2 regions of the Atlantibacter sp. genome follow, and region 2 is predicted to be linked to the other one. Evidence: predicted binding sites of a transcription regulator. Region 2 holds the regulator's gene; the other holds the start of a gene.
The links. Region 2 encodes LexA, which represses DNA repair genes until DNA is damaged. Its sites were predicted from a motif close to TNCTGTATGTACATACAGNA; they were not measured.
Positions count from the first base shown of each region.

Region 1 (4,429 bases), on a different contig from region 2:
GCTGCGGGTTTCAGGGGCTTCACCCCTGGCACCTCAGGCCGTTCAATCGGGAATACCGGTAGCGCACCCAGCAGCCGTTTGCCGTAATTTTTGGTCAGCAGCCGCTTATCGTAAATGATCACTTCGCCCCGGCATTCATGGCTGCGGATCAGGCGCCCTACCTGTTGGATCAGGTTAAAGGACGCACTCGGCAGGCTCTGTACTTCAAACGGATAGCGGTTCAGGCTTTTCAGCCACTCCCCTTCGGTGATCACCACCGGGCTGTCGATGGGCGGGAAGGCAATTTTATGAATATGCACCTGAGTCAGCAGATCGCCTTTTAAATCCAGGCCTTCAGCGAAGGATTGCAGACCAATCAGCACACTGCGCTCGCCGTTTTCCACCCGCTGGCGGTGCAGTTGGATCAGCCGGGAACGCGGTTTATCGCCCTGTACCAGCAGTAACAGCCGCAGGTCAGCAACATGGTCGAGAAAACGCAGCATGGCGCGCCCGCTGGCAAACAGCACCAACATACCGAGATGCTTTTTGCTCTCGACTTCCTGACGGAAAAACGCCGCCATCTCTGCCAGATGCTGCTCTTCATTATCGATAAGCGGTTCATAGTGCATCTGGGGGATGATAATTTTGCCCTGCTCGACGTGATTAAACGGCGAGTCCAGCGCCACAAAGCGATCCCCCGCTTTGTCTTTCAGGCCGCTCATCTCCTGGAGGCGCGAAAAGCTGTTCAGGGAACGCAGGGTGGCGGAGGTCACCACAATATGCGGCACGCTGCGCCACAGCAGTTTCTCCAGTTGATCGCTGACCCGTATTCCCACGCAGTGGAAGAACAGATGCAGCTGGCCTTCGCGCACCTCGCGGGTCGCCCATTTGGTGACTGGCGCGCCGGAGGCCTGCGCCATTGCCGACAGCCGCCACAGTTTGCTCTGGCTCTCAAACATGCCCAGCGCGCGGTTCATTTGCAACAGCACCCGATGCAGGCGCACCGCGTCGTGGCTGGCAGTTTTCTCGCTGAGATCGTTTAAAAACAGCTCCGCCAGGCCGCGCAGTTGCTCGGTGAGCTTCGCCAGCCGCTGGCAAATCTCCATAATCTCCGTTGGCAGCTCGCCCATTGCGAAGCGGTGCTCCGCCGCCTGGGACGGTGGCAGATAAAGATTGAGGATGTTATTCAGCGAAGCGATATGCTCATAAAGCTCTTCGCAATGGGCGTTCAGCCGCTCCGGCGTCGCCAGCGGCGGCGTGGTTTTCGGGCGGAACTGTTCCAGACAGGTGGCGATTAACTTACAGAACAGGTCAAGCTGTAGCCGATACCAGGGCGCGGTGATTTCCGCGCTCATCTCCAGCGCATCGCGCGCCACATCCGGCAAGTGATGGCCTTCATCCAGCACCAGCAGCAGGTTCTTTGGCTCCGGCAATACCGATTCGCTCTCCAACGCCGCCATCACCAGCGCGTGGTTAGCCACCACCACTTCCGCTTCCTGGATCTCCCGGCGCGCCACAAAAAACGGGCATTCGCGGTAGTAATGGCAGTTGCGGTTCAGGCAGCTGGCTTTATCGGTGCTTAACCGCCGCCATAGGTCGTCGTCAATGGCCTTGTGGCTGTGATCGCGCAGGCCATCCCATTTATAGCTGTCGAGTTCGGTTTTCAGCGTAGCGCAGAACTTCTGTTCTTCCTGGCTGTTAGGCGTCAGTTCGTCATCGAGAAACGCCAGTAAATCCTGCTGGGAAGGTTCGGTGCTGGCCAGCGCGCTGAGGTTGCGCGGGCAGACGTAGCGCCCCCGGCCAAACGCGGCGGTAAAGCGCAAATCCGGGATGATTTTTTTCAGCAGCGGCAAATCCTTGCTGAAGATCTGGTCCTGCAACGCGACGTTGGCGGTGCTCACCACCAGCGTTTTTTGTTCATCGCGGGCAATGGCGATACCGGGGATCAGGTACGACAGGGTTTTCCCCACGCCGGTGGGCGCTTCAATCGCCAGATGCCGCCCTTCATCCCCCGCCAGGGTTTTGGCGACTTCCGCAATCATCTGCCGCTGCGGGGCACGGGGAATAAAGTCGGGGATTTGCAGTTGCAACGCCTTGTACCACGCTGCGATTTGCGTTTTTTGTGCGCTGGATAACGCCATAGCAGAACCATAAATACTGTATAAACAGCCACTATTGTGACATCTTCATCCCGCTGCCGCAAAGCAAAAGCCCGCGGTTACGCGAGACGCCGCGCAGAAATAACAAGGGAGCCACGTGGGCTCCCATTTGATGTTACTGCGCGCTGGCCGGTTTTCTCGGGCGCGGACGGCGCGGACGGTCGCCTGCCGGTTTTGCCGCATCGCCGAGACGGCGCGACGGTTTTTCGCCTTTCGCGGCATCGCCACCGGTACGGCGATCGCCTTTCGGCGCACCGCCTTCGCTACGGCGCTGGCCCTGCTGCTGGCCGCGACCGGAAGACTGGCCGCCGCGCGGTGCCTGACCACGACCACGACCGCCGCCACGGCTGTCGCGACCATTCTGGATCGGCTCTGCCGGGATGCTCGGGTCCGGTTCAAAACCTGGGATCGCCATACGCGGTACTTCGCGCTTCAGCAAACGTTCAATGTCGCGCAGCAGTTTATGCTCGTCGACGCACACCAGCGACAGCGCCTGACCGGTCGCAGCAGCGCGGCCAGTACGGCCAATGCGGTGCACATAATCTTCCGGTACGTTCGGCAGCTCATAGTTCACTACGTGCGGCAGTTCTTCAATATCCAGGCCGCGCGCAGCGATATCGGTCGCTACCAGCACACGCAGATCGCCGGATTTAAAATCAGCTAACGCACGGGTACGCGCGCCCTGGCTCTTGTTGCCGTGAATGGCGGCGCTGCGGATGCCGTCTTTATTCAACTGCTCCGCCAGATGGTTGGCACCGTGCTTGGTACGGGTAAATACCAGCACCTGCTGCCAGTTTTCTTTGCCGATCATCTGTGACAGCAGCTCACGCTTGCGTTTTTTATCCACAAAGTGAACGTACTGGGTGATCTGCTCGGACGCGGTGTTGCGGCGCGCCACTTCTACTTCCGCCGGGTTATGCAGCAGTTTTTCCGCCAGCGATTTAATGTCGTCAGAGAAGGTCGCAGAGAACAGCAGGTTCTGGCGGCGCGGCGGCAGCTTCGCCAGCACGCGGCGGATATCGTGGATAAAGCCCATATCGAGCATCCGGTCCGCTTCGTCGAGCACCAAAATCTCTACTTTGTCGAGCTTAACGGCGTTCTGGTGTTCCAGATCGAGCAGACGGCCAGGGGTGGCAATCAGCACATCCACGCCGCCGCGCAGTTTCATCATCTGCGGGTTGATGCTCACGCCACCGAATACCACCAGCGAACGGATATTCAGATATTGACTGTACTCGCGGACGTTCTCGCCCACCTGGGCCGCCAGTTCGCGGGTCGGGGTTAAAATCAACGCGCGCACCGGACGGTTGCCCTTGGCCTGATGCGCTTTATCAGTCAGTAACTGTAACAGCGGCAAGGTAAAACCGGCGGTTTTGCCGGTGCCGGTTTGTGCGCTGGCCATCAGGTCGCGCCCCTGCAATACCACAGGGATAGCCTGGCGTTGAATCGGGGTAGGTTCGGTGTAACCCTGTTCGGTCACGGCACGTAAAATATCAGGGTTCAAACCAAGCGAATCAAAAGACATAACAACTCCAGACTCGCCCCGACCCGATAAGGTGTAGTTTCAGGGGGAGTTATCACTAATCAGAGACAAAACCACAATGTCATAAGGGGGCGGAGTGTAGCAGTTTTTGTGACGTGGCGCATAAATTGTCGCCCTGCTGCCGGTTTCATTTTCACTCCCCGACTGGACAAGCTCAACGTTTAACCATAAAGTCAATCAATCGATTGATTAACTTTATGGGTGACAGTGATGATTAACATCACCAGTCCGTTGACCAGCCGGGGCGAACACGCCAAAAGCCAGCTCATCCAGGCCGCTACGGCTCAGTTCGGCGAATACGGTTTGCACGCCACGACGCGGGATATTGCCGCCGCCGCCGGGCAAAACATCGCGGCCATTACCTATTATTTTGGCTCAAAAGAGGATTTGTACCTCGCCTGCGCCCAGGCGCTGGCGGATTTTATCGGCAGCCAATTTCAGGCCCACGCCGAAGCCGCCCAGTTAATCTTAGCCCAGCCGAAGCCGGACAAAGCCGACATCCGCCGTTTGATCGACGACGCCAGCCGCCATATGGTCACGCTGATGACCGCCGATGAGACGTTGAATCTGAGCAAATTTATCTCACGCGAGCAGCTTTCCCCGACCCCGGCCTATCAGCTCATTCATGACAAGGTGATTGAGCCGCTGCACACCCACCTCACCCACCTGGTCGCCAGCTATACCGGGCGCGATCCGGGCGATGTCACCACCATTTTGCACACCCATGCGCTGATCGGCGAAATCCTCG
Region 1 is NZ_DAMBQK010000005.1:50,661-55,089, reverse strand. Features, by position in the region: gene dinG (ATP-dependent DNA helicase DinG) at 1-2,120, opposite strand, end outside; gene rhlE (ATP-dependent RNA helicase RhlE) at 2,254-3,663, opposite strand; gene cecR (transcriptional regulator CecR) at 3,892-4,429, shown strand, end outside.
Region 1: a site for LexA is predicted at 2,135-2,154, ahead of dinG (ATP-dependent DNA helicase DinG). Genes of this name have one in related genera too.

Region 2 (4,429 bases):
GCTCGCGCGGCAGAATGATAATGTCGCCGATGGTGTCTTTTTCGACTTCAAACTTGTTCATTTGCAGCGCGTGCTCAATCAGCTCGTTGGCGGATTGGGCTGGTGTCGTTGCATCCGGCGCATAAGGCACGTTACGCAGCAGGCTTAAGTAACAGCCGAGCTGTTCGGTCAACTGCTCGCGGGTAAGCGAACGTTGACGCGACGCCAGCAGCGCCGTACAGCATAAGTTCATGGCGTTAGCCGCGCCCGCGTTGTTGATGCGCACCATCAGGTCGGCCGCGATGGCATTCACCGTCGGCGTCAGCCAGGCAGGGCGGATCGCTTCAATCGGGTCGATGGAGTCACGCCATTCGGGCACGTGCTGGTTCAGGTACGTCATCAACGGCATCGGTTCGCCGAAGTTTACGTAGCCCTGGCCCAGGTTGCGCAGCTTGCTCAGCCCGCTAACCATCTTCGCGAAGTTCTCTTTCTCTTTGGTCGCGCCACGCAGCTCTTTGGCGTAAGTACCCACTTCCATCACGTGTTCATAGCCGATGTAGATAGGAACCAGCGTGATAGGGCGGGTGCCGCCGCGCAGCATCGCCTGGATGGTCATCGACAGGGTGCCGGTTTTCGGGTCCAGCAGGCGACCGGTACGGGAACGGCCCCCTTCAACAAAATACTCCACCGAATAGCCGCGGCTGAACAGTTCGCCCAGATACTCGCGGAACACCGTGGAGTAAAGTTTGTTGCCCTTGAACGTACGACGAATAAAGAACGCGCCCAGGCGGCGGAACATCGGGCCTGCTGGCCAGAAGTTCAGGTTGATACCCGCAGCGATGTGCGGCGGCACAAGGCCCTGGTGATACAGCACATAGGACAGCAGCATATAGTCCATATGGCTGCGGTGGCAGGGAACGTACACCAGTTCGTGACCGTCATGCGCCAGTTGGCGCACCCGCTCGGCGTTGTGCACATTAATGCCCTGATAGAGGCGGTTCCAGGTAAAGCCCAGAATGCGGTCCATCAGACGAATGGTTTCGTAAGAGAAGTTCGCCGCAATCTCTTCCATCAACGCCACGGCATTTTGCTGGGCTTTTTCATGGGAGATTTTTTTGCTGCGCGCTTCGTCTTCTACCGCGCGGGCAATGGCTTTAGAGGCCAGCAGCTTATTAAACAGGTCCTGACGCGCCGGTAAACGCGGCCCGACGGCGGCCAGGCGCTGGCGGGCGAAGTGCATACGCGCCACTCGCGCCAGCTTCTGGGCAATGGTTTTATCGGTGCCGTGTTCATCCGCCATGCGGCGCAGTGACAGCGAGGGCGAAAAGCGTACAAAGCTGTCGCGCCCTAACCAGGAAACGGCAAAAAATTTCTGCAAGCCGTTCAGCATCCGCAGCGGCGGGTTTACTTCGCCTTTTTCACGGCCCGGCGCGCGCCCGAACATCACCGATACCGGCACCATCTGCACATCAAGTTGCGGATTGCTGCGATGCAGATCGAGATAGTCGTGGAACAGCTTAATCGACTCCTCTTTCGGCGTGTAATAGGTGAATACCCGCGGCCCGCCGTGAATAAACACATGGCGCGGCAGCAGAGTGCCGTCAATTTCGAGAGGCTCCAGCGGGTCGGGCAAATCGTGTGCCAGACATTGTTGGCGCAGCGTCAGCAAGTCCGCCTTCGAGTTGTACGGAAGAACGTACATAATCGGGCGCGAGGTATCGAGCCCCAGTTCGGCGCACGGATCCGCCGGAATGGATTTGCTTTTTACCAGTACGCGTAATGGTAAATTAAGTAATTTGTAGTAAATTCGTGGCCAGCCGGACATAAACGATGTAAAGCCTCTGGTTAATAATGCAATTGCACCGCAAGAATATCAGAAACAAGCGGGAATTTCTGTGGTGCTTACGTTTCGTTGCTTAATGCTATTGATGCGCGTTTTTTAAAAAGGTTTCCTTTCATGGCGAATAACACCACCGGGTTGATACGAATAATTAAAGCAGCAGGTTACTCCTGGAAAGGCATTTGCGCCGCCTGGAAGAACGAAGCGGCGTTTCGCCAGGAGGGCGTCGCGGCGATTGTCGCCATTGCTATCGCCTGCTGGCTGGATGTCGATCCGATTACCCGGGTGTTGCTGATTGGCTCCGTCATTCTGGTGATGATTGTTGAGATCCTTAATAGCGCCCTCGAAGCGGTGGTCGATCGCATCGGCCCGGAATTTCATGAACTTTCCGGGCGCGCCAAAGATATGGGCTCGGCGGCGGTACTGTTTGCTATTTTACTGGCGCTGATGACCTGGGGCATATTGCTCTGGTCAAATTTGCGATAACTCTTCCAGATGTCGCTAACATGCGGATATTTGCTCATTTTGTGGTTTCAAAATCACCGTTAGCTGTATATACTCACAGCATTACTGTATATGCACCCAGGGGGCGGAATGAAAAGTTTAACGGCCAGACAGCAAGAGGTGTTTGATCTCATTCGGGATCACATCAGCCAAACCGGCATGCCTCCCACTCGTGCGGAGATTGCACAGCGTCTGGGCTTTCGTTCTCCTAACGCTGCAGAAGAACATTTAAAAGCCCTGGCGCGTAAAGGGGTAATTGAAATCGTTTCTGGCGCGTCGCGCGGTCTGCGTTTACTGGTGGAAGAGGAAGAGGGGCTGCCGCTGGTTGGGCGCGTTGCCGCGGGCGAACCGCTGTTAGCTCAGCAGCATATCGAAGGCCATTACCAGGTCGATCCCGGCTTGTTTAAGCCCAGCGCGGATTTCCTGCTGCGCGTTAGCGGTATGTCGATGAAAGATATCGGGATTATGGACGGCGATTTGCTCGCGGTGCATAAAACTCAGGATGTGCGTAACGGGCAGGTGGTGGTCGCGCGCATTGATGACGAAGTGACCGTTAAGCGTCTGAATAAACAGGGCAACACGGTGCAGTTACTGCCGGAAAACAGCGAATTCTCCCCAATCGTTGTTGACCTGCGTCAGCAGGCCTTTTCTATTGAAGGGCTTGCCGTCGGCGTGATCCGCAACGGCGAGTGGCTGTAAGCTCTGCTGCCTGATTTGAAGCCGTAGCGCGCCGCGTTACGGTATAGAATCCCCTACCGCTACGGATTGCGTCATGCCATTTTTCACGTCTGCTGATAAAGCATTGTGGCGCCTGGCGCTACCCATGATCTTCTCCAATATTACCGTGCCGCTGCTCGGCCTGGTGGATACCGCCGTTATCGGCCATCTCGATAGCCCGGTTTATTTAGCCGGTGTCGCCATTGGCGCAACCGCCACCAGCTTTCTGTTTATGCTGCTGCTGTTTCTGAGAATGAGCACTACAGGCTTAACCGCCCAGGCATTTGGTGCAAAAAACCCGCAGGCGATGGCGCGAGCCCTGGTGCAACCGCTACTGCTGGCGGTGCTGGCCGGGGTGGCGATTATGCTGTTACAGACCCCGCTGATTAACCTGGCGTTGCATATCGTAGGCGGCAGCGAAGAAGTATTACATCAGGCGCGGCGCTTTCTGGAAATCCGCTGGCTAAGCGCGCCTGCGACGCTGGCGAACCTGGTGCTGTTAGGCTGGTTATTGGGGGTGCAGTACGCGCGAGCGCCAGTGATCCTGCTGGTTGTTGGCAATGTGCTGAATATCGCACTCGACCTGTGGCTGGTGGTGGGGCTGGATATGAACGTGCAGGGCGCTGCGCTGGCAACGGTGGCGGCGGAATACATCACGCTGATCGTCGGATTGCTGATGGCCTGGCATGTCATGACACTGCGGGGCATCAATCCGGCAATGCTGCTCTCTGCCTGGCGCGGCGATATCTGGCGTTTACTGGCGCTCAATCGCGACATCATGCTGCGTTCGCTGCTGCTGCAAATCTGTTTCGCCAGCGTCACAATTTTAGGTGCGCGGATGGGGAGCGATGTGGTGGCGGTGAATGCCGTCCTGATGACGCTGCTGACGTTCACCGCCTACGCACTGGATGGTTTCGCCTATGCGGTGGAAGCCCATTCCGGGCAGGCTTACGGCGCAGGTAACAGCAACCAACTGATCAAAGTCTGGCATGCCGCCTGCCGCCAGGCGGGCCTGGTGGCGCTGATGTTCGCTACGGTTTATGCGCTGTGGGGCGAGCATATTGTTGCGATGCTGACCTCGCTGCCGGTTTTACAACAACAAGCGGATCGTTACCTCGGCTGGCAGGTGGTGCTGCCGCTGGTTGGCGTGTGGTGTTATCTGCTGGACGGCATGTTTATCGGCGCTACCCGTGGCGCGGAAATGCGTAACAGTATGACCGTGGCGGCTGCGGGTTTCGGCGTGACATTAATCGCTTTGCCCTGGCTGGGTAATCACGGGCTATGGCTGGCGGTAGCGGTATTTCTGGCATTGCGCGGGCTGTCGTTATGGCTCATCTGGCGGCGCCACTGGCAGCGCAATAGCTGGTTCAACGAGACGGGTCATGGTTA
Region 2 is NZ_DAMBQK010000008.1:34,207-38,635, forward strand. Features, by position in the region: gene plsB (glycerol-3-phosphate 1-O-acyltransferase PlsB) at 1-1,804, opposite strand, end outside; gene RT120_RS09550 (diacylglycerol kinase) at 1,937-2,305, shown strand; gene lexA (transcriptional repressor LexA) at 2,414-3,022, shown strand; gene dinF (MATE family efflux transporter DinF) at 3,096-4,429, shown strand, end outside.